3 regions of the Paenibacillus sp. fava2 genome follow, and region 3 is predicted to be linked to each of the others. Evidence: riboswitches for the same ligand, from Rfam matches in the RefSeq annotation. Region 3 holds a riboswitch; each other region holds the start of a gene.

Evidence for each region. A riboswitch is a leader RNA that binds a small molecule or an ion and turns the genes downstream of it on or off. The one in region 3 is predicted to bind thiamine pyrophosphate.
Region 1: it holds a riboswitch for thiamine pyrophosphate, as region 3 does, so the genes downstream of both, AC4G46_RS14085 (ABC transporter ATP-binding protein) here and AC4G46_RS01850 (ABC transporter substrate-binding protein) in region 3, are expected to answer to the same signal.
Region 2: it holds a riboswitch for thiamine pyrophosphate, as region 3 does, so the genes downstream of both, AC4G46_RS10830 (thiamine phosphate synthase) here and AC4G46_RS01850 (ABC transporter substrate-binding protein) in region 3, are expected to answer to the same signal.

What each region holds. Positions count from the first base shown of each region.
Region 1 covers NZ_CM177755.1:3,286,721-3,296,874, reverse strand. Annotated here, with positions in the region: gene AC4G46_RS14120 (hypothetical protein) at 3-581, shown strand; gene AC4G46_RS14115 (S-layer homology domain-containing protein) at 694-1,359, shown strand; gene AC4G46_RS14110 (amino acid ABC transporter ATP-binding protein) at 1,437-2,189, opposite strand; gene AC4G46_RS14105 (amino acid ABC transporter permease) at 2,203-2,871, opposite strand; gene AC4G46_RS14100 (amino acid ABC transporter substrate-binding protein) at 2,894-3,727, opposite strand; gene AC4G46_RS14095 (DHA2 family efflux MFS transporter permease subunit) at 3,882-5,396, opposite strand; gene AC4G46_RS14090 (TetR/AcrR family transcriptional regulator) at 5,562-6,197, shown strand; TPP riboswitch at 6,264-6,365, shown strand; gene AC4G46_RS14085 (ABC transporter ATP-binding protein) at 6,488-7,246, shown strand; gene AC4G46_RS14080 (ABC transporter permease) at 7,227-8,003, shown strand; gene AC4G46_RS14075 (ABC transporter substrate-binding protein) at 8,000-9,058, shown strand; gene thiM (hydroxyethylthiazole kinase) at 9,460-10,154, shown strand, end outside.
Region 2 covers NZ_CM177755.1:2,555,392-2,565,545, reverse strand. Annotated here, with positions in the region: gene AC4G46_RS10860 (alpha-amylase family glycosyl hydrolase) at 1-2,726, opposite strand, end outside; gene AC4G46_RS10855 (fumarate hydratase) at 2,951-4,606, opposite strand; gene yfbR (5'-deoxynucleotidase) at 4,710-5,315, shown strand; gene thiH (2-iminoacetate synthase ThiH) at 5,423-6,532, opposite strand; gene AC4G46_RS10840 (thiazole synthase) at 6,566-7,330, opposite strand; gene thiS (sulfur carrier protein ThiS) at 7,459-7,662, opposite strand; gene AC4G46_RS10830 (thiamine phosphate synthase) at 7,659-8,288, opposite strand; TPP riboswitch at 8,417-8,517, opposite strand; gene AC4G46_RS10825 (SDR family oxidoreductase) at 8,582-9,451, opposite strand; gene AC4G46_RS10820 (NUDIX hydrolase) at 9,691-10,116, shown strand.
Region 3 covers NZ_CM177755.1:407,331-417,484, forward strand. Annotated here, with positions in the region: gene AC4G46_RS01825 (response regulator transcription factor) at 1-300, shown strand, start outside; gene AC4G46_RS01830 (hypothetical protein) at 321-458, shown strand; gene AC4G46_RS01835 (ABC transporter ATP-binding protein) at 933-1,841, opposite strand; gene AC4G46_RS01840 (ABC transporter permease) at 2,000-2,761, opposite strand; gene AC4G46_RS01845 (thiamine-binding protein) at 2,758-3,048, opposite strand; gene AC4G46_RS01850 (ABC transporter substrate-binding protein) at 3,108-4,169, opposite strand; TPP riboswitch at 4,299-4,408, opposite strand; gene AC4G46_RS01855 (hypothetical protein) at 4,481-5,941, opposite strand; gene AC4G46_RS01860 (pyridoxamine 5'-phosphate oxidase family protein) at 6,178-6,615, shown strand; gene AC4G46_RS01865 (EAL domain-containing protein) at 6,845-7,882, shown strand; gene AC4G46_RS01870 (response regulator transcription factor) at 7,978-8,652, shown strand; gene AC4G46_RS01875 (sensor histidine kinase) at 8,649-10,109, shown strand; gene AC4G46_RS01880 (ABC transporter ATP-binding protein) at 10,148-10,154, shown strand, end outside.

The DNA.
Region 1 (10,154 bases), 2.9 Mb from region 3:
GTATGGCACAGCCTAACCGAAGACAGCAAGCCCAGCCCCTTGTAACCGCCCGCGTCCTGCGCCAGGTAGCTAAGGCCATGCTGCCCTTCTACCGGAAAATCGCCGGAAACCGCACCTTTGCGCAGCAATGGTCCGCAGCCGTTACAGGCGCAGACCTTGGACTCATGGGCTCATTGCTGGCTCAAATCCCCTCCCTGGCCGGCGTTCAGAATTACGGGACAAACGGTATCGGTTACTTTATATCTTTTCCGTATCCGCCTCCGGTAGTCTTCTACACCAACGGAACGACTATCCCGCCGGGCACGGTACAGTTTACCTTTAATACCCGGGTCCACCGTGCCGTAGCAATCGCGGTTATCCCTTTTTACCGGAGACTGGCCGCTTCAGCGGCTTATGCTGACGAACTCGCTTCAGCCATTAACCGTAATGATGCCAAGCGTGTGGATACATTGGTCCGGAGGCTGGTCATGACAAAGGCACTTCAGACCGTAACGATTGAGGATCACGGGGTAGCCCTGCGCTTCAAAACCCGTTACAGCAAGTATCCGTATCGCAATCTGCTTTTCCAGGAAAATATGTAGAAAAAATTCTGCCGGCTGCAGGGTTTCGCCGCAACCTTTCCGTCCATTGCTGCGTCACAATAGGTAATAACGGCCAAGCGGCCCAACCTATGTACAGAGGTGAACAACAATGATGAAAAAGCGTGCTTTCGCAGTGATTACAACCGTTTCACTCCTCTCCTTCTCGCTCGGGAGTCCCCTCTTTGCGGCCGGCGGCACCTTTAAGGATATCGATAATGTGACCGGCAAAGACAAGATCAATTCCCTGAAGTCGAAGGGGCTGATCAAGGGGCTGTCGGATACCCAGTTTCTGCCCGGCTCTATTGTTACCAATGCTCAGGCCGTGCAGTTTATTTCCGGCGGCCTTCAGTTAAGTCTTGCGGCCATTGATTTCAACAAGGCTCCGGTAGCCAGTGCCATCTTCAGCAAAGTCAAAGATAACGCCTGGTATGCCGAGGCCTTCATCAATGCCCACTATAACGGCGTGGAGATTCCGGCAGACATTGACCCGTCCAAGCCGGTGACCAAGGAATTGTTCACCAGTCTGCTGATTCAGGGCATGGAAAAGGCCGGCAATCTGCCGATGATCAACATCGTGCCTGCTAAGATTGCCGATGAGGAACAGATGACCCCGTCCTATCAGGGCAGTATTCAGCGTTCGCTCAAATACAACATCAATGCCCTTGATGCCAAAGGCAATTTTAATCCAAAGAGCGAAATTACCCGTGCCGAAGCCGCCGTTATGCTCTATAATGCATTGGAATATCTTAATAGCCGCACAGCGGCATCTGGAGATTGACCGCGTAATCTAATCATTCCCGTAAAACGGGATGCCCAGGCGTAAAAAAGCAGTCCGGATTCTCCCGGACTGCTTTTTTATTGTTCCTCTCCGCTCAGCCTGTTCAGGAACTGGCGGACACGCGGATTCTGCGATTGCTCCAGCACCTGCTGCGGTGTACCCTGTTCCAGAATGATTCCCTGATCCATCAGTACAATCAGATCGGCAACATCCGCAGCAAATTTCATTTCATGGGTCACAATGACCATCGTCATCCCTTCAGAAGCAAGCTGCCTGATCACCTTCAGCACCTCACCGACCAGCTCCGGATCAAGTGCCGAGGTCGGCTCATCAAAGAGAAGAACCTCCGGCTGCACCGCCATTGCCCGTGCGATAGCTACCCGCTGCTGCTGCCCGCCGGACAGCTGATGGGGATAAGCCTCCGCCTTGTCCGACAATCCCACCTTGCCCAGAAGCTCAAGCCCCCGGCTTCGCGCTTCCTCCCGGGAACGCCCCTGCACAGTAATCTGTCCCTCCATCACATTGCCGAGAGCAGTCATATGCGGAAACAGGTTATAGGACTGGAAGACCATGCCTGTCTTTTGACGCAGCCCCAGGACCGTCTTGCGGGGAATTTTGGCTTTTTCGGCGAAACGGATCTCTGTTCCGGCTATGGTAAGAATGCCCTGATCTGGCAGCTCCAGCAGATTGAAGCAGCGCAGCAGGGTTGTTTTGCCGGATCCTGAAGGACCGATGATTACAAGCACTTTACCGTGCTCCAGCCGGAGGTTAATGCCTTTAAGCACCTCCAGCGGGCCAAAGCTCTTATGAAGATCCCTGATTTCGATCATATGGACGGTCCCCCTATCTTGCCGTGTAGCGGTCAAAGCGTTTTTCGAGCACATTCTGCAGCCCTGACAGCACGGAGCAGAACAGCAGGTAGAATAGCGCAGCTTCGCAATAGAGCAGCAGCGGCTCATAGGTTGTTGCAGTGATCTGCTGGGCTGTCCGGAACATCTCAACATAGGTGATGCCGGCCGCAAGCGATGTATCTTTTACCAGGCTGATAAAAGAATTAGCAAGCGGCGGAACCGACACCCGCGCCGCCTGGGGCAGGATGATTCTGCGCAGGGCCTGTCCCCGGGTCATCCCCACGGAGTACGCAGCCTCCCATTGCCCTTTAGGAATCGACAAAATGGCCGCACGGACAATCTCGGAGGAGTAGGCCCCAACACTCAAGGTAAAGCCGATAACGGCAGCAATAAACGGATCAAGCACAATGCCTGCTGACGGCAGCCCGTAAAAGATGATGAACAGCTGCACCAGCAGCGGCGTTCCGCGGATAATCCAGACATAGAATCTGGCAATCAGCTCCGGTATGCGCCATGAAGAAAGCCTTACCAGCGCTGTAGCAACCGCAAGCAGCAGGCCCAGCACGAATGAGACCAGCGCCAGCGGGATCGTATAAGCCACACCGGCCTTGAACAGGGGCAGCAGCGAATCCATAAAAATTTGCAGCTTACGGTCATCCATCGCTTAGAAGCTCCTCCGGCCTTTATTTGGAGACGTCTGCACCGAAATATTTCTCGGAAATCGCCAGATACGTTCCATCCTGCTTCATCTCTGCCAGAGCCCCATTCACCGCCTCCACCAGTTCTTCATTCCCCTTCAGGAATACGGCAGCGCTCTGCGAGCCTTCGGCGATCTCGTCCACCTGCTTGATTTGGACATCCGGCTTCTGCTTTTTTAGATCCAGAAAAGAGAGCCCGTCATTTACCGTTGCATCAATCCGTCCGGAAACGAGCAGATCAATAGCCTGATTGAAGCCTTCCACGGCCACGATTTCAGCGCCGTTCTGACGGGCGATGTCGGACAGGTTGCTGGTCAGCGACTGGCCGGATTTTTTGCCTTTCAGATCCGCAAAGCTCTTGATGTCGGTATTCTTTTCGCTGACAATCAGCACGGCTTTGGACATGACATAGGGCTCGGAGAAGTCATATTTGACCTTGCGCTCATCTGTGACGGACACCTCGTTAAATATGGCATCGAAGCGTTTTGCATCCATCCCGGCAAAAATTCCGTCCCACTGGGTCTCGATAAACTCGGCCTCCACCCCGATCCGTTTGGCTATCTCCCGGGCGATGTCCACATCGAAGCCTGTCAGCGTTCCGTCAGCAGCATGATAAGTGAACGGGGAATAGGTACCTTCGGTACCGATTCTCAGCTTGCCGGAGGCCTTTATCGTCTCCAGACTGTTCTGCTTCTCAGGGGCCGCCGTCACATCGGCGCCTCCTGTTGTTCCTTCAGCTGTATCTGAATTGTTGCCGGTTCCGCAGGCTGCAAGCAGTATTCCCAGCAGCAGCAGCGGGGCCAGAGCCCATTTTTTCATTGTTTGTTCCTCCTCAGGCTGGATTTGTCGGTAATACAGTGTGAAGTTATCATGCCCCAAAAAAGCGTTCTTCTCCCTCTCCGGCGTCAGAGGCGCAAAAAATCCCCGCCTACCTATCCAGGTAAGCAGGGATTTCCAGTCAAAGCCTATTTAGTTAACCGTGCATCATTTCTGCCTGCGGTCTGGATTCACCATCTCCGCCTTTACGCCCTCTGCGCAGCAGCAGTCCGAGCACGGCTCCCCCCAACGCGACAAAAATCATGATGTGGAAGGTATCGGCAAAGCCCTGTGCCATAACCGTCTGTGTGGCCTGCTTCAGCACTTCAGGTGAAGCTTTGGCAGGATCAACTCCGGAGGCGGCAGCAGCTGCCTGCATTTCGGCACCGCGGGACGCTGCTCTAGAGGTAAGAATGGTAACCAGCGTGGATACCGCAAGCGAGTTGATCACCTGCTGCATGGAGTTCGTCAGCGAAGTCACCCGGTTGACCAGATGAATGGGCGCTTTATTCAGCAGGTGGGTATTCATCGGCATCATCATCATCCCGATGCCTGCTCCGCACATGATCAGCGGTACGATCAGATCCCGGCTCTCTGTAGTCAGATCCACATGGGAATATTGATACAGCGCACCGGAGACAAGGCTGAGGCCGCAGACGACGAGCCAGCGCACCCCGATTTTGTCAAAAAGAATACCGGCTACCGGCATCATCAGGCCGGAGGCAATCGCCTGCGGGAGCAGAGTCAATCCGGTGTCAAAAGCACCGAAGCCGCGGGCCTGCTGCAGAAACTGCGGAAGCAGGAACAAGGCTCCGTACAAGCCGAATTGGGCGATCCACTGGACCAGAATGCCTGTGGTGAAATCAGCCGAGCGCAGGATGCGCAGCTCCAGCAGCGGTGTTCTGGAACGCAGCTCGGCGATGACAAAAGCAATCAGCGCCGCCAGTCCCAACGCAAGTCCGGCCAGTGTTTTATTGGAGGACCAGCTTTCTGCTCCCTGACTGACCCCGTAGGTCAGAGAGGCAAAGGCCAGCGGCCCGAGGATCATCCCCAGCTTGTCCATTCCCGGTACCTGTCCCCGCTTAGCATTAGGCAGCTTGCGCAGGCCAATCAGCAGGCAGATGATTCCAATGGGGATATTGATCAGAAAGATCCATCTCCATGAATGATACTGGACCAGCCAGCCGGACAGGACCGGCCCGATGGCCGGAGCGAACAGCACCGGAATACCCATAATGCCCATTACAATGCCGACCTTGCTCTTGGGCGCGAGCCTGTACACATATGCCATGCCTACCGGCAAAACGCAGCCGCCGCCGAGTCCCTGCAGCACCCGGAAAGCAATCAGCCATTCTGCACTGTTTGGCGTAGCACATAAAATGGAACCTATTGTGAATACCACTACTGCAGTCAGAAAGACGGTTTTGGCCCCGAAGCGGTCGGACAGCCAGCCGGACAGCGGAATGACAGAAGCCTGTGCCAGCATATAGCCGGTTACGATCCACTGCAGTGTGGTCAGATTGGTATGAAAGTCTTCAACCAGCGTAGATAACGCCACATTCATCGCCGTGCTGTCGAGGACGACCATAAATACACCGAATATGATCGCCAGCAGCGGCACCAGAATTCCGGACAACCGGAACTCTGCATCCTCCCTGATTACTCCTTGCATCTTATTTCTCCTCCTATGCCAGTGCAGGTTCAACGCCGTTGACCGCTGCACCCTTCTCTTTATATAATATGTTTGCGGACAACTGTCCGTATAATCCATTAACAGTCTACGGACAATTGTCCGCTGTGTCAATACATTCTTGTTTATCTACGCTAAACACTACCTATGCCGAAAGGAACAGCCATGACCACTTCTAAACCTATTGTCCCATCTGCCGCACCCGACCCGTATAAGGAGCGTATCCTGGAGGCTGCACACGAGCTGTTCACCGCTAACGGGCTGGAGGCCGTCAGTATGCACGCCATCGCCAAGCGGGCCGGTATCGGCCAAGGCTCATTGTACCGCCGGTTTTCTGATAAAGGCGAAATCTGTTCATTGCTGCTGCGCGACAGCACGGACCGGTTTCTGCTCAGTCTGGAAAATGAACTGGCACTGCCGCAGGCAGATAAGCCTGCTCTCGATCACCTGCGAAGCAGCATCAGCCGGATTGTCGGTTTTATCGAACAGCACGCCGAGCTGCTGCAGCTGATCAAATCAGAGTTTACCGGCAAGAAGCAGCTCACCCAGTTTGAACACCCTTTTTTCCGCAGGCTGAACGAGTTTCTGACCCAGCTGCTCAGACGTGCTGCCGCCGGCGGTGAGATCAGTCCGGTTGATCCGCAGTTTACAGCCACGGCTCTGATTGCCGTGCTAAGCCCGGATCTGTACCTGTATCAGATGAAGCAGCATGGCTCAACTAAGGAGCAGATTACCGACGGTATTCTAGCCCTGTTCGTATCCGGCATTCAAAAAGGGCAGTAAGCCTCTCTTTACAAACCGCCAGGTTATGGTATATTAATTAGCAATTACGAATTGAATAAGCATCTTTTATTTCACTAGGGGAGTCGGCCGACTGAGACGGAGCTAAGCTCCGGACCCTTGGAACCTGATCTGGATCATACCAGCGGAGGGAAGTGGAGCAGGAACGATCAGCATTGTCTGTTTTCAGCGGAACAGACTGTATCTTTCAGACCTCTTTATTTCCTCCGGAAATGAAGAGGTCTTTTTGCGTTCAATGTCTTTCGTAATTCAAGGAGGTAAAGTAGACTGCTATGCTCTCAATTACTAATCTTAGCTATTCCTATGGCGCCGGGTCAGGCGGGCCTGTTATCGAAGGGCTGTCTCTGAACGTGCAGCAGGGAGAATTCATCTCCCTGGTCGGGGCCAGCGGCTGCGGTAAAAGCACCCTTCTCCGCATCATCGCCGGTCTGCTTGAACCTTCTGGCGGGGGCATTTCATTCGGCGGCAGGCTTGCAGCCGGCAGCACTGCCCGGCTTGGAAAGATCGGGTATATGCCGCAGCAGGATCTGCTGCTGCCGTGGAGAACCGTGCTGGACAATTGCCTGCTGGCATGGGAGCTGAAGCGGAGCGGCAGCAAAGCGGCTGCCGTAGAGCAGATCCGCAGCCTGCTGCACAGTCTCGGCCTTGCCGGCACGGAGACTGCTTATCCGGAGGAGCTGTCCGGCGGCATGCGCCAGCGGATTGCCCTTGCCCGGACGCTATCCGCCGGTAGTGAGCTGCTGCTGCTAGATGAACCTTTCGGAGCGCTTGATGCCCTGACCAAGCGCGGACTGCACCGCTGGCTGCTGCAGCTGTGGAGCAGCCTCGGCCGGACGGTACTGTTCATTACCCATGATCTGGAAGAGGCACTGCTGCTCAGTGACCGGATCTGCCTCATGCATAACGGGAGCCTGCAGGAGATTGCTGTGCCGCTGCCGCGGCCAAGGCACGGGGAGCTGATCTATCAGCCGCAGTTTATGCAGCTGCGGGAAGAGCTGGAACGGAGGCTGTATGAGAGCATTGCACATTAAACGGCTTCTTCACGCCTATGCCCCTGCCGCCCTGCTGGTGCTGGTGATTATCGCGGGTTGGGAAGGCGGTGTGCGGTTCGGTGAGGTTCCCGGGTTCATCCTGCCTGCACCTTCCTCCGTCTGGGCCGCACTGCTGGAACAGCGGACTTTGCTGCTAGGTGTGCATTTGCCGGCCACCTTACAGGAAATCCTGCTAGGATTCCTGTTATCCGCAGGCTGCGGCACCCTGCTGGGACTGGGGATGCATCTGTTCCGGCCGCTGGCCAAAGCGGTGTATCCGCTGCTGATTGTCAGCCAGACCATTCCGCTGATTGCGCTCTCCCCCATCCTGATTATGTGGTTCGGCTATTCACTCGGGGGCAAAATTGCAGTTGTTTTTCTGACCGCTTTCTTTCCGGTTGTAGTCGGTACTTACGACGGACTGTATAAAAGCGGGGAGCAGTACAAGGAGCTCCTGCTGACTCTTGGTGCCAGCCGCAGGCAGCTGCTGGTCAAAACGCAGGTTCCGCTGGCGCTGCCCGCCTATTTCTCCGGGCTGAAGCTGTCGATTGTCTATTGCGTCATCGGAGCCACCATCGGCGAGTGGCTTGGAGGCAGCCGGGGCCTCGGTTATTACAGCCGCCGGATGGCCGGCAATCTGCACAGCGCAGAGCTGTTCGCCGCTGTCTTCCTGCTCTCTGTTCTGGGAGTTCTGCTGTTCCTGAGCGTCTGCGCTGCTGAACAAATTCTTGTAAAGAAAAGAGGTTTACGACGATGAGCCCTAATCCCATCTGTAACAAATCATCCAAAAGAAATCTGCGCGTAAGAGCCGCGCTGCTGGTCCTGACCAGCCTGCTTGCTGTAATCAGCGGCTGCAGTGGTTCAAAGGCTGCTGATCCCTCCACGAATGCTGCTTCAGGGAAAGCCACCGGACAGCTGCACAAGATGACAGTCATGCTGGACTGGTATCCGAATGCTGTGCATTCTTTTCTGTATGCTGCTCAAGAAAAAGGGTATTTTGCCGAGGAAGGACTTGAAGTGGTGCTGCAGATGCCTGCCGACAGCAACGATGCCCTGAAGCTGGCCGCCGCAGGTAAGGTTGATCTTGCCCTCAGCTATCAGCCCCAGGTACTGATGGCCCGTTCTGAGGAAATCCCCGTCATATCCATCGCTGCGCTTGTGCGTCATCCGCTCAATCATCTGCTTGTTCCGGCAGACAGCGGTATCAAGAGTCCCAAGGAGCTTTCCGGTAAAACCGCAGGTTACTCCTCCATTCCACTCTATGAAGCTATGCTGCGGACCATGGTGGAGCATGACGGCGGTGATCCGCAGTCGATTACGATGGTCGATGTCGGCTTTGACCTGATTCCTGCCATTACTGCAGGCCGTGTTGACGCTATTATCGGCGGCTTCATCAATCACGAGCAGCTGATACTGGACAAGGAGAACCATCCTGTTACTTCCATCGACCCTACAGCCTTCGGAGTGCCTGATTATTACGAGCTGGTGCTGGTTGCCGGTGAGCAAGGGCTTAAGGAATCCAAGGACTACTACAGCAAATTCATGAACGCGGCCCGCAAAGGACAGCAGTTTGTGCAGGACCATCCGAAGGAAGCTTTGGATATTTTGCTGGCCCATGAGGACAGCACGGCCCCGCTTGACCCGCAGATCGAGAGCCAAAGCCTGGACATCCTGCTGCCGCTGATGGATGCAGGAGACGAGCCTTTCGGATACCAGACTTCAGAGTCGTGGAACGGGGTCGCAGACTGGCTGTCCGGAAGCGGGCTGCTGTCAGGCGAAACGGAAAGTGATAAGGCTTTTGTTAATTTGTGAGAATAAGGCCAATGTGGTGCTTCTATTGCAGGGTTTGAGGTATTGCTCAGAGTGAAGGTACGGCTGTGGCGGGGTGAGACGGACGCGACGGGCTCCAGGAATGTGGTTAGGTTTGAGAACTAGATGAGCGGTTCCCCTGCCGTTTCAACTTTAACTGCACTTTGTACACCTATGTCGGGGCAAATTCACCGTTTTTCAGGTTTAACTGTACTTTGTGCAATTAAACTTTGACAAAATCACGTTTTTCCTTCCTTTTGCTAATGTTAGCTGCACAGAGTGCAGTTATTCCAGGCATCAGAGCTTAAATCGGACTTTTAACTGCACAAAGTACAACTATCCCGGCCGTCTGCTATCCGGACACTCTTTTATTTAATCTTTTATCCTAATGTTCTGGAGGAATAATCATGTCCTATTTAGCCAAGGTACGCGAGCTTAATCCGCTCGTACATAACATTACAAACATTGTGGTGGCCAACTTCTCCGCCAACGGGCTGCTGGCGCTGGGTGCCTCCCCTTTTATGGCCGATGCGCGCGAAGAGGTTGCGGATGTTGCCGCCATGTCCGGAGCAGTGGTGCTGAATATCGGCACTTTGAATGAACAGGCCATCAGCTCCATGATCCTCGCCGGACAGTCCGCCAACACGCACGGCGTACCGCTGGTGCTTGATCCGGTGGGCGCCGGAGCGACTGCTTACCGCAGCGAGGTCACGCAAAAGCTGATTCAGTCCATGCAGCTGACCGCGCTGCGCGGGAATGTGGCCGAAGTGGCCAATGTAGCCGGTGAGAGCTGGGCCAGCAAAGGCGTGGATGCCGGTGCAGGCGAAGGCGATGTGCTTGCACTGGCCAAAAAGGCTGCCCAAAAGCTCGGCTGTGTAGTCATCGTTACCGGCCGGGAGGATGTCATTACCGACGGCAGCCGTACCTTTGTTGCCAGTAACGGCCATCCGGTTCTGACCCGGGTGACCGGAACCGGGTGCCTGCTCAGCGCAGTGACCGGTGCATTTCTTGCCGCAAGCGAAGGCGCATGGCTGGAAGCGGCAGCTGAAGCAATATCCTTTTACGGCGTCGCCGCTGAGATCGCCGCAGAGCGGACTGA
Region 2 (10,154 bases), 2.1 Mb from region 3:
GTGCTTGGGACAGTAACTCTGAAGGTTACGCTGTCAGCCTGAGGCACGCCGGATGTCAGACTGCCGTTCACCAGACTCCAGGTACCGGCTGTCAGGCGATAATTGCTGCCGCCGTTATTATCCCAGGTACCGCTGCCATTGTTGAACGCTGCCGTCAGACCGGCGGCTGTGCCAAGCTGGATGGTAGCTGTCTTGTATCCCGAGTATGACGAAGCCTGCAGCTGCTGTCCCGGTGAGGTGGTCCATACCCCTGAGCCGTCCACACTGTAATGAATATAAGAGTTCGTAAATGTTGTATTTTTATAATAAATGGTTACTGAATTGCCACCAGGAGTTGCGGTTGGTACAGGCGTAGCTGTCGGAGTAGCAGTAGGCGCGACGGTTGGTGTAACAGTCGGTGTTGGTGTCGCGGTTGGTGCTACTGTTGGTGTTGGCGTAGCGGTCGGTGCCACGGTAGGTGTAGGAGTGGCTGTAGGTGCTACCGTTGGTGTGGCTGTAGGACCTGCTGGTCCACCTGCCTGGATATTGCCGGTCGGTGTATAGGTCCAGGTGCCGGTACCGAACAGGTAATTGCTGCCGCCGTTGCTGTCCCAGGTGCCGCTGCCGTTATTGAAGCAGGCTTCAAGCTGGGTGGCGGAGCCGATATTAATTGTAATTTTGTTATAACCGGATACTTCCGCTGCCGGAATGGCTACACCCGGTGCTGTCGTCCAGGTACCGCCCGCAGGCCGGTAATGGATATATGGTGTAGTATAGCCCTGCTTGTAGTAGATCGTCACACTGTTGCCGGCCGGGGTGGTGATTAAAGCAGCCGCACTAAGGGCGGACAGGTTCCCGGCCGCATCAAAGGCTTTTACCGTATAGCTGTAGCTGGTCTGGGCTGCAAGCCCGCTGTCCGTATAAGAAGTGGTTGCAGAGGTGCCCACCTTGACTCCGTTACGGTAAATTTCATAGCCGGTTACTCCCACATTATCAGTGGACGCCGTCCAGTCGATCTTAGCACTGGAAGCATTCTGTACCGTTGCTGTAACGTTTCCTGGAACTGTTGGTGCTGTTGTATCGGATACCGGCTGCGTCTTGGCATAGATTTTTGCCGAGTTGGCACCGACGGATACAGTAATTTGCTTGCCTGTAACGCCCCCTGCCTGCACGGTCACCGTATCGGAAGTATTAAGCTGATTGATCAGAACAGTACCTGCAGTCAGTGTGCTTTCGCTGCGCAGCGGAATGGTTACAGTCTGCGTCCCGCCGGATGCGTTGCTGAATACCGAGATGGCTTCCTGTCCGATATTAGTGCCGCTGTCTATCCGCCGGGAGAACGCATAGAGGTTCTGCGCAGACCACATTTCACGCTGGGTTCCTGTGCGCAGGGCCGGATTGTTTTTGCGGATTTCGTTCAGCTTGGCTACATGCTTGTAGGTGCTGGTATTTTCGTTAAAATAATTTTCCAGCACATTGCCGTTTGCATCCCGCTTCACCATGGACCAGCGGTTCCAGGTATCGGCAATGCCTCCGGTCATGATCTGGCCGTTACCGTTGCCCTTGTTCTGTTCAGTCCCCTGGAAAACTACCGGAGTTCCGCGGACCGTAAAAATGAAGGACAGGGCATTCTGCAGCTTCTCAACACTGCCCCCGGCTTCTGTCAGGAAGCGGTTCCGGTCATGATTATCGATAAAGTTGACCATATGGTTCGCATTGCCGTTGTAATAGGAATCCTGGGCCAGTGTACTCTTAACATTTGCGTCAAAAGACTGCCCGTAAGCAAAGCTGTTCAGTACCGAGAAGAACAGCGGGAAGTCCAGCATCCCCCACTCCTTGTTCGCTCCGACCCAGCGGGAGACAAACTCGGCGTTGCCGTCAAAGTTCTCGCCAAAGGTATTAACCCCCAGCAGGTTCTGAAGCTCGCCGATGTCGGTCGGCTTCATCAGCTTGGCAGCATCCACGCGTGCGCCGTCTGCGCCTGTATAGTCAAACCAGGCTTTGATGGAGCTGAAAATGGCCTGCTTGGCGGCAGGTACATCAAAATCAATATCATCCAGGCCGCCCAGATCATGATTCTCAAGATAATCCTGTGCCCATTGGTCATATCGGCCGTCGGCCAGTGACCAGTTAATGTCCCCGTTGTGATGGTACCAGGCCGGATTATTGAACGGTGCAGCAGGCTGCAGACCCGGAATATCATAATAGGCCTGAGTTCCGAGCATATAGTCGCCGATATGATTCGGCACTACGTCAATAATGACCTTAATACCGAGTGCATGTGCGGAATCTACCAGCTCCTTCAGCTTCTCCTTGGTTCCAAAGTACGGGTTGGCCGCATTCGGGTCTTTTACATTGTAGCCGTGATAAGCCGTGTTCTTGCCCGTGCCGTTATTGTCACGGTTCGTCATCTGCGGCTCGGCTACCGGGGAGATCCAGATTGCTGTATAGCCCATATTGGCGATGTAAGGGAGCTTGCTGATAACCCCCTGCCAGTCTCCGCCCTTCATGTAGCGGAAATCCTCCTCAGAGGTTTCACCATAGCGGATTGCGGCACCGGTGGCATTGTTGGAGCTGTCCCCGTCATAAAAACGGTCGACCATAATCTGATAAATCGTGTCATTCTCAGTGATCGTTCCGATGCTGGCGGCCTCAACCTTGGTTGGTGCCACTACAAACAAATTCATCATAACGGACAGAACCATAGACATGATCAGAACCGGGACTAGCCACCCTTTACGTTTCATTCCTCATCTCCCTCTCCTTATTAAACACATAAGAAATCTGCTGCCTGTGAACCTGCATCACATCACTTGCAAATCTGAGGTGTATTCAAGGAAACCGGTTTCCCATGTAAAAATTACCATGTACATGTATGCGCTGTCAAGCTAAATTAATGTCAAAAAGCCTTCTTTCAGTAATTTGAAAGAAGGCTTCCCCTAACATCTTTATTGAGTTCCATACAGGCGATTTATTTGAACACGGGTTCCTTGAATTGGGCGAGCTTGGCGGCCGAATCTTTTTCTACATCCGCATGCAGGCTGTTGCCGTGTGAATCCATTGTCACGATAGCGGCAAAGCCCTCCACCTGCAGATGCCACATTGCTTCCGGAATTCCGAATTCCATGAAGTCAACCGCGTTAACCTTTTTGATGCACTCCGCATAATATTGTGCCGCTCCGCCAATCGCATTCAGGTAGACCCCGCCATGCTCCTGCAGCGCCTTAAGCGTTTTGGGACCCATTCCGCCTTTGCCGATTAAAGCGCGGATGCCGAATTTCTTGATGATGTCACCCTGGTAAGGCTCCTCCCGGATACTGGTTGTCGGGCCTGCGGCCTTGACGTGCCAGCCTTCGTCGTCCTTCAGCATAACCGGACCGCAGTGATAGATAACCGCACCGTTCAGATCGACCGGTGTATCATGATCCATCAGGTATTTATGCAGCGCATCACGGCCGGTATGCATTTCCCCGGAGAGAATAACAACATCGCCGACCCGCAGGCTGCGGATATCCTCCTCGCTGATCGGTGTAGTCAGCCGGATCTCCCGCGAACCTCCGGATGCTGCAGAATCAGATCCGGCCTGAGCCGCAGCATCAGCAGCTGCAATAGCAGGAGCGGACGGGATGACCGAATCTCCGGGAACAACCCCTGCTTCGGCAGCAGCAGGATGGTGGGCAGCTACAGCCACAGGAGCCGGCACATCTGCTTCCTCTACAGAAATGCCTGTACCGCGCTCATAGAGCCAGTCTCCGATATTGCCCGTTGCTGGCTCCACCAGAATGCCCTGGCGGCGGAAGGCCCAGCAATTATAGGCTACCGAGACGAAGAAGCTGGCCGGCAGCCGGTTCATCACACCCACCTTGCAGCCGAGCAGGGTAACTTCCCCGCCGAAGCCCATCGTGCCGATGCCCAGCTTGTTGGCGTTCTCCATAATGTAATCCTCCAGCTTGGCCAGATCGTCTACCGGATTAACATCCTGGGCCTTGCGGAACAGCTGTTTTTTGGCCAGCTCATAACCCGTTGTCCGGTCACCGCCGATGCCGACGCCGATAAAGCCGGCGCTGCAGCCCTGGCCCTGTGCCTGATACACGGCATGCAGAATGCATTTGCGGATGCCATCCAGATCACGGCCCGCCTTGCCCAGCCCTTCGAGCTCAGCCGGGAGGCTGTACTGGATGTTTTTGTTCTCGCAGCCGCCTCCCTTAAGGATCAGCCTTACATCTATATTGTCTTCTTCCCATTGTTCAAAATGTATAACCGGTGTGCCTGCCCCCAGATTATCGCCGCTGTTCTCTCCGGTCAGCGAATCGACTGAATTGGGCCGCAGCTTCCCGTTCTTCGTAGCCCGGATAACTGCACTGTGAATGTCCTTCTTCATCTCAATCTGATTAACACCGACAGGTGTATGAATGATAAAGGTCGGCATCCCCGTATCCTGGCAGATCGGTGATACCTGAAGCTCGGCCATGCCGATATTCTGTGCGATCGTCGTTAAGGCAAGACCCGAACGTGTGGCACGGTCTTCCAGCGCCCGGCCCTTGGCTATAGCCCTGCGCACATCACCAGGCAAATTGGTGGAGGTTTCTACGATCAGATTATAAATGCTTTCTTCAAAATTCCGCATCTTCATTCCGGCTCCTCTCATCAGTCCCAGGTTGTCTGAATTCTGCTACAATTAGTTATTATCATATCACACTCAGCCGTGCATGAAAGGGGTTACTTTAAAATTGAACTACCATTTTCCGGCCTATTTATACCGCCTGCAGTATATCCGCCGCTGGAGCCTGATGCGCATCACTGCTTCCGAGAGCGTTGCACAGCATTCCTTCCAGGTGGGCCTGCTGGCCCATCTCCTGTGCTCGATCGGCAACACCTGCTTTGCCCGGTCGCTGAATGCAGACAGGGCTGCGGCGATGGCGCTGTTCCATGACGCCACCGAGGTATTCACCGGCGATATCGCCACGCCGGTCAAACACAACAACCCGCGGCTGCTGTCCAGCTTCCGCGACATGGAGCGGGCCGCTGCGGAGCGCCTTGCGGCCATGATCCCGCCGGAGCTCGGCGATATATACGCCCCGCTCCTGCAGCCGCAGGACAGCCCTGCCGGCTCCGAAGACGCCGGCCTGCTCCTGTACGTGAAAGCGGCGGATGTACTCGACGCCTATCTGAAATGCGTCCTGGAAACCGCCGCCGGCAACCGCGAATTTGCCGCTGCCAAAGAGCAGACGCTTGCCAAGCTGCATGCACTCTCCCTCCCGGAGATCGGTTATTTCCTTGAGCATATGGCCCCGGGCTATGAAATGTCGCTGGATGAGCTGTCGGGTACAACCTGACCGCAAATGCGTAAGGCCGCTTATCCGTCGGCAGCATTACGCTGCTTCAGGCTAAGCGGCCTTACATACGTTCTCATCCGTTCTCTTCCGTTGTTTTCTTGCTCCTTTTAGACAGTCTCAAGAATTTCCCAATCCTTAAATACCGGCTGCAGGCTGTTTGCTCTAAGCATCCCGCTGATTTCCTGCACGCTCCGCCCGTCAGAGATTTCAAACTGCGGCGTACCGCCCTGCAGGGTATGGCCTCCAACCTCTGTGGATACTCCGGCAGACATTTTGGTTACCCCCAGATGGATAAGGCGGTCTCTTAAAGCAGACGGCTCGCGTGTCGACAGCGTAATCCCGGCCCGGGGCAGAAAGAGCCGGTAAGCCAGAATAATCTGCACCAGAGCCCGGTCGGTGACGATATGCTCCGGATTGTATTCTCCGAGAAAAGGCCGAAACCGCGGAGCAGACACGCCGATTTCACATTCCGGATACTTGTCCTGCAGGTATCTCGCATGCATAGCAGTAAAGAAAGCCTCCTGCCGCCAGTCATGCATCCCTAGCAGGGCCCCGATATTTACCGTCCTGAAGCCTGCCCGGCAGCCACGCTCTGGTGCGTCCAGCCGGTTGCGGTAGATTTTCTTAGGCCCCTTGATATGCAGCTTGCGGTAAGTCTCCTCATGATAGACTTCCTGGTACAGGGTGAGTCCGTCCACACCAGCTTCCTTAAGCTCCTTGTATTCGTCTTCAGACAACGGATTCACTTCAATGCTGACAGAAGAGAAAAACTCCTTCAGTATATTCACGCATTCCTTAACATAAGAAACAGGACTTTCTGTGCGGGATTCACCCGTCAGAATCAGAATGTGCCGGATTCCTGTAGCCGCTATCGCCTTGGCTTCCTGCCTTACCTCGTCCGGACTGAGCTTTTTTCTCGGGAAATCGTATATGGAGCTGAAGCTGCAGTACGTGCAGTGATTGATGCAGAAATCGGCAAGATACATCGGTGTAAAGAGCTGCATGACATGCCCGAAATGCGACCGGGTCAGCCTTTGGGCACACCGGGCCATCTCTTCCAGACAGTCTGCTGCTGCAGGAGACAGCAGAATCTGCAGATCATACTCATCCAGATGCTCTTTACGGAGCGTTCGCTTAACATCCTCTTTTGTATAGCGTCTCCAGCTTTCGGTATCCGCCTGCTGTCCGAGACGTTGTGCAGTCTCATAAAAACCCATATTACTCCTCCTTTTCCCCGCTCCCTGTCACTGTCAGCCTAGAAAACCCGTCAATGGCGAAGACGCCGATGCTGTCTCCTCTACGGGCCCAAGTCCCGCCAGGTAAGCCTTCCGGCCTGCAGCTACGGCATCACGGAATGCCGAGGCCATCAGCAACGGATTGTGTGCCGTAGCGATGGCCGTATTCAGCAGCACAGCCGCAGCGCCCAGCTCCATCGCTTCCGCTGCTTCAGACGGCCGGCCGATTCCGGCATCTACAATGACCGGAAGATCAACCTCCGAAATCAGAATACGCAGCAGCTCCCGGGTTCTCAACCCCCGGTTAGTGCCTATAGGCGATCCAAGCGGCATGACTGCCGCAGCTCCCGCTTCTTTCATGTGAAGGGCTGCTGACAGATCAGGGCTCATATAGGGGAGCACCACAAAGCCTTCGGAGGCCAGAATTTCTGTGGCACGGATCGTTTCCGCATTGTCGGGCAGCAGGTATTTCTGATCATTGATTACTTCAATTTTGACCCAGTTGCCAAGACCCGAAGCCTTGGCCAATCTGGCAATCCGGACAGCTTCCTCTGCGGTGCGTGCGCCGGAGGTATTGGGAAGCAGAGTCATACTGCTTGGGATATGGCTGATGATATTATCATTGCTGCCCGGGTCTACGCGGCGGAGCGCAACTGTAATGACCTGTGAGCCCGAAGCCTCCACTACCTCCGGAATAAGGGTATTGCGGCTGTATTTACCGGTTCCGATAAACAATCTGCTCGTTAAGGATCGGCCTCCAATTATTAATGGATCTGACATCTGATACGCCCCCTGCATTTATATTTGTAACCCTGGCGAAATAACTCCCGAAAGCGGTGCCTTAACATGAAGCTGACCCAGGTGCTTTGCGGGGACTCCGGAATCCGGCTGCGTTAATAACGCTTAATTCAGCCTCCTCCCACAAAATGCACGACCTCAATCCGGTCTCCATCGCCCAACAGAGCCGTAGTATAGTCCTCCCTGGCAACAATTTCGCCGTTCAGCTCCACAATAACCAGTCTCCTGTTCCATGCAGGCAGATTAAGCAAATCCGCCACGGTCCGGCAGTCCTCCTGGTATATTTCCGCCTTGCCGTTAACGATCAGATTCATGCTGTGTCACCTCCTTTGGCAGCAGCCCTCATCACTGCGTTTCTGTAGGCTTGTGCAGCAGAGAGCGGATCATCCGCACTGCATATGCCGGACATCACCGCTATTCCCCCTGCACCGGTCTGCAGCACTTGCGGTGTATTGTCCGGTGTGATGCCCCCGAGTGCAATGACTGGAACACTTCCGGTTAGCACTGCCTCTTGCAGCAGAGTCAAACCGCGCTCCTTCCGGCCGGGTTTGCAGACTGAAGGAAACACATGTCCAAACAGGCAAAAGTCTGCGCCCTGGCACCCTGCTTCCATGATCTCTGCAAGGGAGTGCACCGATGCGCCAAGCCGCAGGGAAGCGCCCGCTGCCAGCCGGGCGGCAGAGACCGGAAGACTGTTCCAGGCAAGCTGCACCCCTGCAGCTCCGGTAGCCATTGCAACATCCAGCCGGTCATTAATGATCAGCTTGGCGGCAGGTACACCCGCACGCAGCAGGACCAAAGTCATATTAAGCACCTCCCGCGCAGATAGCCTTTTTTCACGTATATGTATATAGTCAAGCTGCGGATGAACAGCAGCTGCAAGGACAGCGAACTGGTCCGCATCTAGCTTCCCGTCCGAGAGCAGATGTATTTCGGCCACTTTCGGCCACCTCCCTTTCCTTCTGATTTCATCTGCACAGAAATACGCAAAAAAACCGCCCCCAGCAAGGAGGCGGTTAAAAATAGTATACAGAAAACAGCCGGGTTTCCGGACCATTTGCGCTGCAATACAACGTTCATCCACTTTCCTACGCTGGTATAAACCAGATCAGGTTCAAAGGGTCCGAACCAAAGTTCGTCTCAGCCTTGCGGCACCCCTAGTGACAGTTCATATGCTGTTGCTAACGTCGTATATAATAACACTATTTTACATGGAAAATCCAGTTTAAAATATCAGCCGTTAATAATCTCGCCGCCGTTTACGTGAATGACCTGGCCGCTGACATAAGAAGAGTCACTGGAAGCCAGATATACATAGGCAGGCGCAAGCTCCTCGGGCTGTCCGGGACGTTTCATCGGCTGTGTGCCGCCGAACTCGCTGACCTTCTTCGCATCAAAGGTTGAAGGAATGAGCGGCGTCCAGATTGGACCTGGAGCTACCGCGTTAACCCGGATGCCTTTTTCGGCCAGATTCATCGACAGCGAGCGGGTGAAGCTGAGAATCGCACCTTTGGTAGACGAGTAATCCAGCAGCTGCGGGTTTCCGCGGTAGGCTGTAATCGAAGTTGTATTAATGATTGTTGATCCTTTTTTCAGATGCGGCATGGCCGCTTTGGTCAGATAGAACATCGAGAATATATTCGTACGGAACGTCCGCTCCAGCTGTTCAGAAGTAATGTCTTCAATTTTATCCTGCGGATGCTGCTCGGCCGCATTGTTGATCAAGATATCCAGCTTGCCGAGCCCCTCCACCGTCTTGTTGATCAGATCCTGGCAGAAAGCTTCGACACCGATATCTCCGGCAACCAGTATACATTTGCGCCCTTCCTGCTCCACCTGGCGTTTCGTTTCTTCAGCGTCACTGTGTTCATTCAGATAGGAAATGACAACGTCGGCACCCTCTTTGGCAAAATGTACCGCCACCGCCCGGCCGATGCCGCTGTCTCCCCCTGTAATAAGCGCTGCCTTCCCGAGCAGCTTGCCTGCCGCTTTGTAAGCAGAGGTTTCAAACTCTGGTAGCGGATTCATTTCACTCTCGATTCCGGGCTGCTGGTCCTGTACCTGCGGAGGCATTGTTTTCTTCGTTTGCTGATTGTCTGGCATGATCCATTTCTCCTTTCGCTTTCACACTTTTCGAAGATGTTCATCGTCTTAGGATGGCTAAGGATAGCTGGTTTATGCGCTGGTCTTTAGGCGCTTTTTCGCTTACGCTATGTTACTTACCACAGTTAAAAGCCCGCCAAACAAAAAATTCAGTCCTTGCCTGCCCGATCTGCGGATATAATGAATCAGGATGTATAAAGAACTGACGCAAGAAAGAGTAATAAGGAGGCGCATGAGTCATGACCAGAAATTCACGGAGCATTATCGTAGCTGTCAAGGGTGTCGTTCTGCATCAGGGAACAATCCTGATTGTCCAGCGTGCTGCGGCTGATGTGATCGGAGCGGGAAGCTGGGAATGCCCGGGAGGCAAAATTGAATTCGGAGAAGGGCTTGAGGCTGCGCTGGAGCGGGAGATCGCCGAGGAGACAGGGCTTAAAGTCACTGTAGGGGAGGTTTTGTATGCTGCCTCCTTTCTGACCGATCCCGGCAGACAGGTTGTGATTATCACTTACCTCTGCAGGAGCGGAGACAATGCCGTGCAGCTCTCTGAGGAGCATGCTGCCTATAAATGGTGTACCCGGACCGAGCTTCAGGAGCTGTTGCCTGCGGGAATTTTGGCTGAATTTGAACGGAGCGGCGTGTTGTCTCTGGCGGAGCTGACATGACTGTTCGCCGGCGGATTTTAAAGCAATAATTTTGGCAG
Region 3 (10,154 bases):
CTGCTGAAGGACGAGCCGGTAGACAAGCTGGCTGGGGCCATCCGCCGGGTGATGCAGGGCCACCGCGAGGTTTCACCCGAGCTGGTCTTCGGCAGCCTGCGCGAGGAGAATCCGCTGTCGGAGCGCGAGCGGGAAATTCTGAAGCTGGCCGGTGCAGGCCAGTCGGCAGGCGAGATTGCCAGTGGCCTGCACCTGTCCTACGGCACCGTCCGCAATTACATCTCGGAAATCCTCGGCAAGCTGGAGGTCAAAAGCCGGATCGAGGCGGTGCGGCTGGCGGAGGAGAAGGGCTGGATTTAGCCGCTCCAGGTGATCCGTGTTTGCTGCCGAATGCTACTCTCCTGCCGTTTTTCCGGAAGGAATGGGTGAATGTAATTCCTGCAGTAGAACTGATTGTTGCCGTATCCGCTATTATGGTAGTACTGGATCACTTCGACCACCTGCGCGCCTGCACATGAAGGACTATCTGCAGGAGAAGGGCTTCATGAAGCGGTAACCGCTGCGGTTTCAGGGCGGACTCCTGCCGGGATCGCAGGATTTGTTAAAAAGCATGGTACACCGGTGTTGCCGGGGACCATGCTTTTTTTGTGCCGCCGGCGGGTGAGGTTATGGAAATATGTTACAATAATTAAAAGGAGATGATAATCATGTCTAATTTTTTTAACCCAGGTCCTCCAAACTCGACTGATCCTGGCGGTCATAAAGCTAACCATGACGTTAACGCTGAAAAATATCACAATGAGGGTCCTCCGGGTTTTTGGAGGCAGGTTACTGATCTTTTGATTGCAGTAGGGATTCTAGCCGTTATCATTCTCATTATAATGTGGATATAAAAAAATCCCTGCCCTCCTGTTTGCACAGGTAGGCAGGGATTTTCAGTATTAAAAAGTTGCATGATCGCACCGTTGCAGCCCCGAAGTCCGGCTCTCCGGCTACTTCCTGTCCTTGGCCTGCTCCTCCCGCATCCACTGTGACAGCTGGCGCTTGAGCAGCAGGAATTCAGGCGTATCGGTAATTTCCTCGCGGCGCGGCCGCGGAAACGGAACATCCACGGTATGGAGAATCGAGCCGGGCCGGCCGGAAAAGACATAAATCCGGCTGGAGAGCAGCAGCGCTTCTTCAATGTTGTGGGTGATGAACAGCACGGAGCGGCGGTTCTCCTCCCACAGCTCCAGCAGCCAGCGCTGCATGTCGCTGCGCGTCAGCGCATCGAGCGCGCTGAACGGCTCGTCGAGCAGCATCAGCTCCTGCGGAGCGAGCAGGGCGCGCAGAAAAGCGGCCCGCTGCTGCATACCGCCGGACAGCATGTGCGGGTACGCCTGCTCGAAGCCGCCGAGCCCGACCCGGCCGAGCCAGCGGCGGGCGTTCTCCCGGGCGGCGGCCTGCGGCTCGCCCTTCAGCTCACCGGCCAGCAGGACGTTGTCCAGGGTGCTGCGCCATGGAAAGAGCGCGGGCTGCTGCGGCATGTAGCTGATCTCGCCGCGCTTCCCGGTAACGGTGCGGCCGTTCATGCTCACTGTTCCGGTATCCGGGGCCTCCAGGCCGCCGATGATGTGGAACAGGGTGCTTTTGCCGCAGCCCGACGGGCCGAGGATGGAGACGAACTCCTGCGGCCGGACGGTGAGAGAGACGTCATTCAGCACACGGGTCTCCTTGCGGCCGCGGCCGAACGTCTTCGAGATGCCGCTGACCTCAAGCGCCGGAGGCAGATTCTGCGCGGCGTTGCGGTCTGCGGCCTCAGTGCCGGCAGCCGCAGAATCTTGAGCATTGGCAGCCCCGCTCCGGTGGCCAGTAGGAGTGAAAGGGTCCGTTGATTCAACGTTCTCTGTTTGATGAGACATACAGCATTAACCTCCTTTCCAGTTGAGCTTGTCGTCTGTTGCAAATTATACGTTATATAGACCACAATCAGCGGCGTATGTACTCCTATTTGCATGTGTAAGCAGGCGGCTGCCTGGTATTAGTGGGAAAAACGCCAACTAAATTCTCTGAATCGGGCCTATTCCGATTTCCGCGGCTTCCAGCGGACCAGCCATCTCTCCGCCAGGGCAATGATGGCGAACAGCACCAGACTTAGTAACACAATAATGACGATGGCGACAAACACGTTATCGGTGCGGTAAGCCGATTTCTGCAGCAGCATGTAATAGCCCAACCCCTTGTCGGCGCCGATCCATTCGGCGACAACAGCGCCCATTACGGCGTAGGTGGCGGAGATTTTGACGCCGGAGAACAGGGCGGGCAGGGAACCGGGCAGCTCCAGCTTGGTAAAGATCTGCCACTTGCCCGCCCCCGCCATCTTCATATAGTTCATCATCGTACGGTCGCTTTGCGCAAGTCCCCCCATAGCGGCGACTGCCACCGGGAAGAAGCAGACAAGCGTGATCAGTACAATCTTGGGCAGCAGGCCGAAGCCGAACCAGATGACCAGCAGCGGCGCGAGTGCGATCGATGGCACATTCTGGCTGAGAATCAGCAGCGGATACAGCGCCCGCTTCAGCCAGGGCAGCAGATGCAGCAGCAGGGCTACAATCAGACCGGTGCCTGTGCCGATCGGGAAGCCGATCAGGGTAAGGCGCAGAGTAGCTGCGGTATGCGACCAGATGCTGGCGGCATTATCTGCAGAAGTCCGGGCAATCGCCCCTGGTCCAGGAAGAATCCAGGCCTCAATCCCGAATACGGATACGGACAGCTGCCAGATCCCTATAAACAAGACGACCGCCACTAAGGGCGGCCAAATCTGCTTGAAGTACGGTCTCACCGGTATTTCTCCGTCAGCTTGTCCATGCTGATGCCGTTTGGATTGTGGGCGATTTTGATCTGGGAAATGACGCTAGGGCTGCCGGCTGTAACCAGCGCCTCATGCATCTGGCGGACAACCTCCAGCAGCTCGGTGATCTCGCCCTCCATGGTTGTTTCCAGCGGGTTCACCTGGTGCTTCACGCCGGATTGCTGAATCACTTCAATCGCTTTGTCTACGTAAGGAATGGAGTCCTCACCGTTTGGTGTCTTAGGAATAACCTGAATGCTAAGCAGTGTATTTGCCACAATAATCAATCCTCTCAGTGTATTAGATCATCTGTTTGCTTCTTCAAATTAAGCTGTGCTTACTCTGCAGGCAAAAATTCGTTGGTGAATGTGCTGTCCACATCCAGCGGCTGATCCAGCAGCTTCAGGCCGTACATCCAGTCGGAATAGTTCTGCCAGACTTCAGCCTTTTGCTCACCCCAGCGGGCAGCATCGTCCGTATATTTCGGGCTCAGCCATTTCTGGCTGGCCAGGACAAGCTCAGGATCAAGATCAGGCACAGCCTTGGTCAGGATGGCGGCGGCTTCCTCCGGCTGGTCGATGGCGTACTGATATCCTTTCGACGTGGCTTTTAGGAACGCCTTCACCAGCTCGGGCTGCTCGGCAATAACGTTTTCGCTGGTTGTAAGAATAGGGGTGTAGTAGTCAAGCTGCGGCGCGTAATCCTTGAGGTAGAGCATATCCAGCGGCTCCCCGCGCAGCTCGGCTTCAATACCGGTCCAGGCGTAGAAGATCCAGGCAAAGTCAATATCGCGCTTCACGGCGGTAAAATAGTCGGCTTCCCCGATATTCACCAGCTTCACCTTCTTCACATCGCCGCCTTCCGGGTCCATGATGGCTTTCATGGCTGCCTCTTCAGCCGGTGAGCCCCAGCCTCCGTAGGTCTTGCCTTCAAAATCCTTGGGTGATGTGATGTTGCGGTCCTTCGGTGCAGCAAATCCGGAGGTATTATGCTGAATGACGGCGGCAATGGATACAAGCGGCACACCCTGCAGACGGGCCAGCGTCAACGCCTCCTGGGCACTGACGCCAAACGCGGCCTCGCCCGAGGTCACCATTGTATCGGCTCCGGCCGCTCCCGGCTGGACAATCTCCACATCAAGGCCCTCTTCCTCGTAATAGCCCAGCTCCTTGGCCGCGTACAGGCCGGTGTGGTTGGTGTTCGGCGTCCAGTCGAGCGCAACCTTGATCTTCGTCAGTGCTGCCGGCGCCGCAGCAGTTGCTTCCGCAGCCGGTGCCGGGGAGGCATTACCTCCGTTACCGCCGTTTGTTCCGTTTGCTCCGTTGTTGCTGCCGCATCCGGCAATCGCCAGACTCAGAATGCAGGCGAGAGAGAGCAGTTTGCCTTTTTTGATTCCCATTTCGCTTGGTTCACTCCTTCCAGCAATCCCTAGTCTTCCAGTTTCTAAATCTGATATGCAAAAAAGCGCCCCGAAGATCGGGACGCCAGTCATTTGCGCAAGGTTGCAGGCTCCGGCCGCGGGGGACCGGGAAGCAGTTATGAATTCCTACGCTGGCATTATCCAGATCAGGTATAAGGGTCAGTATCTTAAAGGGATACACTCTCAGCCGGCCAATTCCAGCCCCCCTGGTTCTATGAAGTTTATCGGGTATTGCTTATTCTACGGTGTATTATAGACGCCCCGCCGGGGGTTGTCCAGTAGCAATCTCCCTACTCCCTGGAGTAATACCGCTTTCTGCGGCGGCTGCGGATCCCGTTCCACAGCTCTTTCAATGTCAGGAGGATGCTGACGGCAATCCCTGTAAACGTAAGGAAGAGCGCCAGATATTCAAATGGGGAATAGCCCGTCATTTTGCTCCAGTCAATCGGGGCCTTCAGGTCCTCAATGACCTGATTCATTCCGTAAATGCCGCTGACCACCGTGAACACGGTAAGGATCATCAGCAGCGTATCCCGGCGTTTGGCCTGAAACTTGTCCTGGTACTGGAACAGGTCATCCAGCGTCATCTTCACTTCGTCGAATAAGGCATCATTGCCGTAAACCTTTCGCAGCTGGAAAAAAATCTCCCGGCCCTGCGACTGCGAAATCAGCTCCATAAAGTAGAATTTGGCCGAAAATTTATTGATCAGGAAGATCAGATTTTCAATTTCATCGTAGTCACGGTTGATGCGCAGACGGGAGTGCAGATTGGACAGCTTCAGCAGAACGATTTTATGAAAAATACTAAGCAGCAGCCCGTAATAATATTCGCCGTACATCTGGTTGATCAGCTTGGTGGCGATTTCGGGCTTGGCTCTGCTGAGGCAGCAGAAGGTCTGCTCATTGGTCATATAATAGCTGTCCGGCCCCCAGCGGTTGTAGGAATGCTCCTGGCAATAGTCTCTGATATAGTCCGGGTCGCTTGCACTCATATAAGGACTGCCGTCTCCGTCCAGCCCGTCCAGCTGGGAGGCACGGAATCTCAGTCCGATATCCAGCTCATCTTCGTCATCGTCAGGAACAAAGCCGTAAAAGGCCTGAACCATCATTCTTTCATCGACAAAAAAGGGCAGCGTCTCAAAATAAGCCCCGTCAAGCTCCGACTGGTCCAGAAACGGCCTCAGGCTGGGCACAAGATTTTCAAATAGAAAATCCTCCACCAGTTCAAAGGACTTCCGGCCACATTGGATAGAGGTTCCTTTATCCTCAAGAGTGGCATCCTCCAGCGTGCGGAAGCGGTCGGCGAATTCCAGCGCCACACTGTACGGGAGCGGAGTATCCTCAAGCCGGGTCCGGATAGTCAGAAAGCCAACCTGAAACGGACAGAGAAAAATATCTGTCGAGAGTATCCGGAAGGGAATGGACCGGCCGGGCATATTAAGCGTGCTCGCCAGATTGTTAACCTTGGAGAAGCGACGGAAGGAATCCTTATCCTTTTCACGCGGAAACAGCACATGGGCTGCGAAGGGAAGGTAGCTGCGCTCCATTTTTTCATGCGACACACAGTATCCTTCTCCGTAATAGGCATCCTCAAGCTCTTTGTTGTCCAGAAAAAAGCGCGTGAAGCCGTCCTGCTTAAGCTGCCGGATCAGCTTGTCATCCTCACCGTTTTGAATGGAGAAAGGAAAAATAAACTGCAGCAGCGCAGTATGTAACACCGGTTCGGGGGATTCAGCCAAAAGCTTAGTCATACACAGGTTCCACCTTATTTTTCAGAATATCAGTATGGTGTAGTATTACCCTAACCGGCAGGCAGCAACGCTAAGCCATACCCTCACAGCGGGATCTGTTCATGGATTTGTCCCGGATTCAATGTGAATGAAGGGGGTACACTATAGTAGGCACAATTTTTATGATAAATCCAAATTGCGAATGCGGATATATAAAATGTGTATCTGCGTGATTTCTGAAAGGAGCTATTTCGTCCATGAATAACAATGAGCTGGAGCAGACTATCCTCAAGGCGCTGGATGACAACAAGTTCGGGTCCTTCGGCACGATCGAAGCCGGCAACAAACCAAAGGTGCGTTATATGGCGGTATTTCATGACGGACTGAATATTTATCTGGCTACCAATCGCAAAACGCATAAGGTAGAAGAGCTGCAGGAGAACCCGAATGCTTTTCTGCTGCTTGGATATGAACAGGGCGGCGGCAGGGATGTGCTGGAGATTGAAGCCAGAGCCTCCGTCACCAAAGATGACAGCCTGCGCTCCAAGGTCTGGAACAAGTCGCTGGAGGAGTGGTTCAAGGGACCGGATGATCCGGATTATGTTATCCTGGAGCTTACGCCTACACGCATTGAGTATATGGGCAAAAACAAAGAGCATGGCGTCTGGCAGCCTGGTGCTACTGCAGGGAAATAACAGATTTCCGGGCAGCGTATCAGACTGAGCAGCCGGCAAAAAATACAGCCACCCGCGGACTCCGGTTCCGCAGGTGGCTTTTTAGGATGCACCGGCAGCCAGAATCAGACTTTAACCTGCAAAAAAAGGGTAAAGCCGTCATTTTGCATCACCGCATGGCTAAAAATTGGCAGATCATGATATAATGGCCTCACTAAAGGTTCGACATTTGATGCGAGGGAGGATGTCTATGAACTGTAGGGACTGCTCTGCGATAGAGCCGGTGGAGGATGAGGGGGAAATCCGGTTTCGGCCGTGTACCTTTGTGCTTGCCTCTGCATTGAAATCTTCAGGAGTGGAATTCACAGCAGTGAAGAATACGGGGAAGATGCCGTACGCTTCCAAAGAATCGCTCTTTGAGCTGCTGAAGCTGCTCACCATACTGCAGGAACAAGCGGATACTCGTCTGAAGCTGTGCATCAGCGGCAAGTCAGGCAGCCTGACAGCAGAGCGCTGGGTCTCCTTGGAGCAGCTAGAGATAAGATTCGCTAACGACAATCTGATTTCCATCATTTCCAATCATGACTTTACCAGCCACATGCAGCCGATTGTGAATTTTACCGAGGAAATTGTGGGCTTTGAGCTGCTGCTGCGGCCGTTGCCCGAGGGAAATGCTTTTCAGCCCTACGAGCTGTTTGAAATCGCCCGGCAGACCGGGTTTCATTCCTTTCTGGACCGTGCCGCACGCATTTCGGCCATTGAGACCAGTGCAAGGCTGCTGCCCAGGGGGATTAAACGTTTCGTTAATTTTTTGCCATCCTCCATTTATAATCCGAATTTTTGCCTTACCCACACCTTTGAGACCATCGAACGATTGGATCAGGACCCGGAGGACTTTGTTTTTGAGGTAGTGGAGACGGAGAAAATCAGCAACATGGAGCATTTGCAGGCGATTTTTACCGAGTACCGCAGACAAGGGATGCGGGTCGCGCTGGATGATGTCGGCGCAGGGTATTCGACCGTGGAGGTCATGTCCAGCCTCAAGCCGGATTATGTGAAGATTGACCGGAATCTGATCAGCTATTGCGATCAGGATAACGGCAAACAGAGAACAATCAAGGATATAATCAGCCGGGCCGGATCCTTTGGAGCCAGTGTACTGGCCGAGGGCATCGAGCGGCGGGAAGAATTCCAGTACTGCAGGGAGATCGGCATCGAGCTTGCCCAGGGTTATCTTTTCGGCAAACCGGAGGACAAGCCGCCGGCACATTTCGGATTTAGCGCATAACGTATGAAGTACATGTTCCCCGGAGCGAACGCGGTTTATCCGCCGCCCCGGGGATTATTTGCGAACGAGACAAATTCAGAAAAAATGGAGGGGCTATGAGTATTACATTGCTGTATGTGGAAGATGACGGGGAGATCGGGAGTGCCGTTTCTGCAGATTTGCGGGAAAGGAAGTATGCGGTCCGCTGGCTGCAGAGCGGTGAGGGGGCCGTTGAGGCTGCGGCAGGCTGCCAGCTGGCCATTCTGGATGTCATGCTGCCCGGACTTGACGGGTTTACTGTTGGACACCGGCTGAAGCGGGCCTATCCGGAGATGCCGGTTCTGATGTTATCCGCCCGTACCTCCATAGATGACAAGCTGCAGGGGCTGGAATTCGCGGATGATTATTTGACGAAGCCGTTCCATCCCGACGAGCTGGCAGCCAGGATTGAAGTGCTGCTACGGCGGACGGGTGCTGCCGAGCCTGCGCCGCTAATCCTTAAACATCTTGTTGTATATGAAGGCAACAACGTGATTCAGGAAGCGGCAACCGGCCGCGAGATTCTGCTTACAGGCAAGCAATTTCAGATTTTCACCTACATGCTGCGCCATCTCGGGCAGATCCTGACCAAGGAGCAGATCTATGAAGCCGTCTGGGGCGAGGCCTATATTGAAGGCGATAAGACATTAATGGTACATATCCGCTATCTGCGCGAGAAGCTGGAGCTCGATCCGGCTGCTCCGGAGATTATTGAGACCGTGCGGGGGATCGGCTATAGGGTGAGAGCATGAGCGTACGGAGGAGCCTGCGCGGGCGCCAGCAGTCGCTGCTGTCCCGTTATCTGCTGATTATTATGGCCGCTCTGTTATTTATCCCGGTCGGTATTCCGCTGACATTTACGGTCTATAATCTGTTTAATCTTCAGATGGCCGAAAGGCCGCCGGAGGAATACAAGCTGTATTCCAACATCACTGCACTTGAGGAGCAGTGGCATCAGGAGGCGTTGGGCCTGTCCGGGCAGACTCCTGATGCGATCAATCGCAGGCTGGAGGAACTGAGCGGCAGCTATCCGCTGGCCGGCATGTTCTGGGTAGATGGTGAGGGGCAGACCCGGCAGATTCATACACCGGAGGAGCCGCAGCTTCAGGGGCAGCTTGGGATGGACAGGATACCTCCGCAGTGGAGCGCACCAGAAGCAATTGCCTTCATGAAGGATGCGGCCAGGCAGGACCCGCTGGCCATTGTCGCATTCATAGGCGACCGCGCAGATGCCGGCGAAGGCTTCCTGGTTATGCAGATACCGGAGAAGATTACCGAGGCCTACCATTTCCAGAGCCTGAGCTCCTGGTATATTCTCGTACTGCTGATCTTTTTTGCTCTGTTTGTTGCGGTATCCTGGCTGTTCTTCACCGGAATCCGCAGGCGCCTGCTGCGGCTGCAGACAGCCATGAGCTTCACCGGAGGCGCCGGCATTCCTGAACCCATTGCACCCGGCAAGGCGGATGAAATCGGCCGTCTGGAAGAGGCGTTCAATCACATGATTGCAGAGCTGACTGTGAGCCGCCGGCGGGAGGCGGAGGAGGAAGGGCTGCGCAAGCGGCTGGTCGCCGACCTGTCACATGATCTGCGGACTCCGCTGACCGTAATACGCAGCCATCTCCATGTGCTGGGCAAGGAGGGCTTATCCCGGCGCGGCCAGGAGTCCATTCTGCTGATGGACGAGCGGATTGAGAGCCTCAGCGGCCTGATTGATAATCTGCTGTCTTACAACCTGCTCAGCAGCGGCAGGGTAACTTTGAACCCTGAGCGCAAGGATGTGCTGCGGATATTACGGGAAAGTGCAGCGGCCTGGTATCCCCTGTGGGAAAAGGAAGGGTTCGAGGTGGACATCAGCCTGGAGGGAGAAGCCTTATACTGGGTTATCGACGAGAGCTGGTTCCGGCGGATTCTCGATAATCTGTTTCAGAATATTGTTCGCCACGCGCGCAGCGGTAAATACGTCGGCGTGCAGCTGGTAACGCGGGAAGAGGGGCGTGCGGTTGTCATCTCTGACCGCGGACAGGGGATGGACAGCGCTCCCGAAGCAGCAGGAGCGGGACTCGGCCTGTCCATAGTTGATCTGCTGCTGAACCGGATGGAGCTTGCCCGGGAGACCGTCAGCTCCCCGCAGGGGACATCCATTGAAATTTTTTCAGCCGCGGACGCAAAATTTAAACAAAATTTAAACTTGCTGCGGCCACTGCTTTAACCTCGGGGCGTTATGCTGGATACCGAGGTGAACGACTAATGAAAT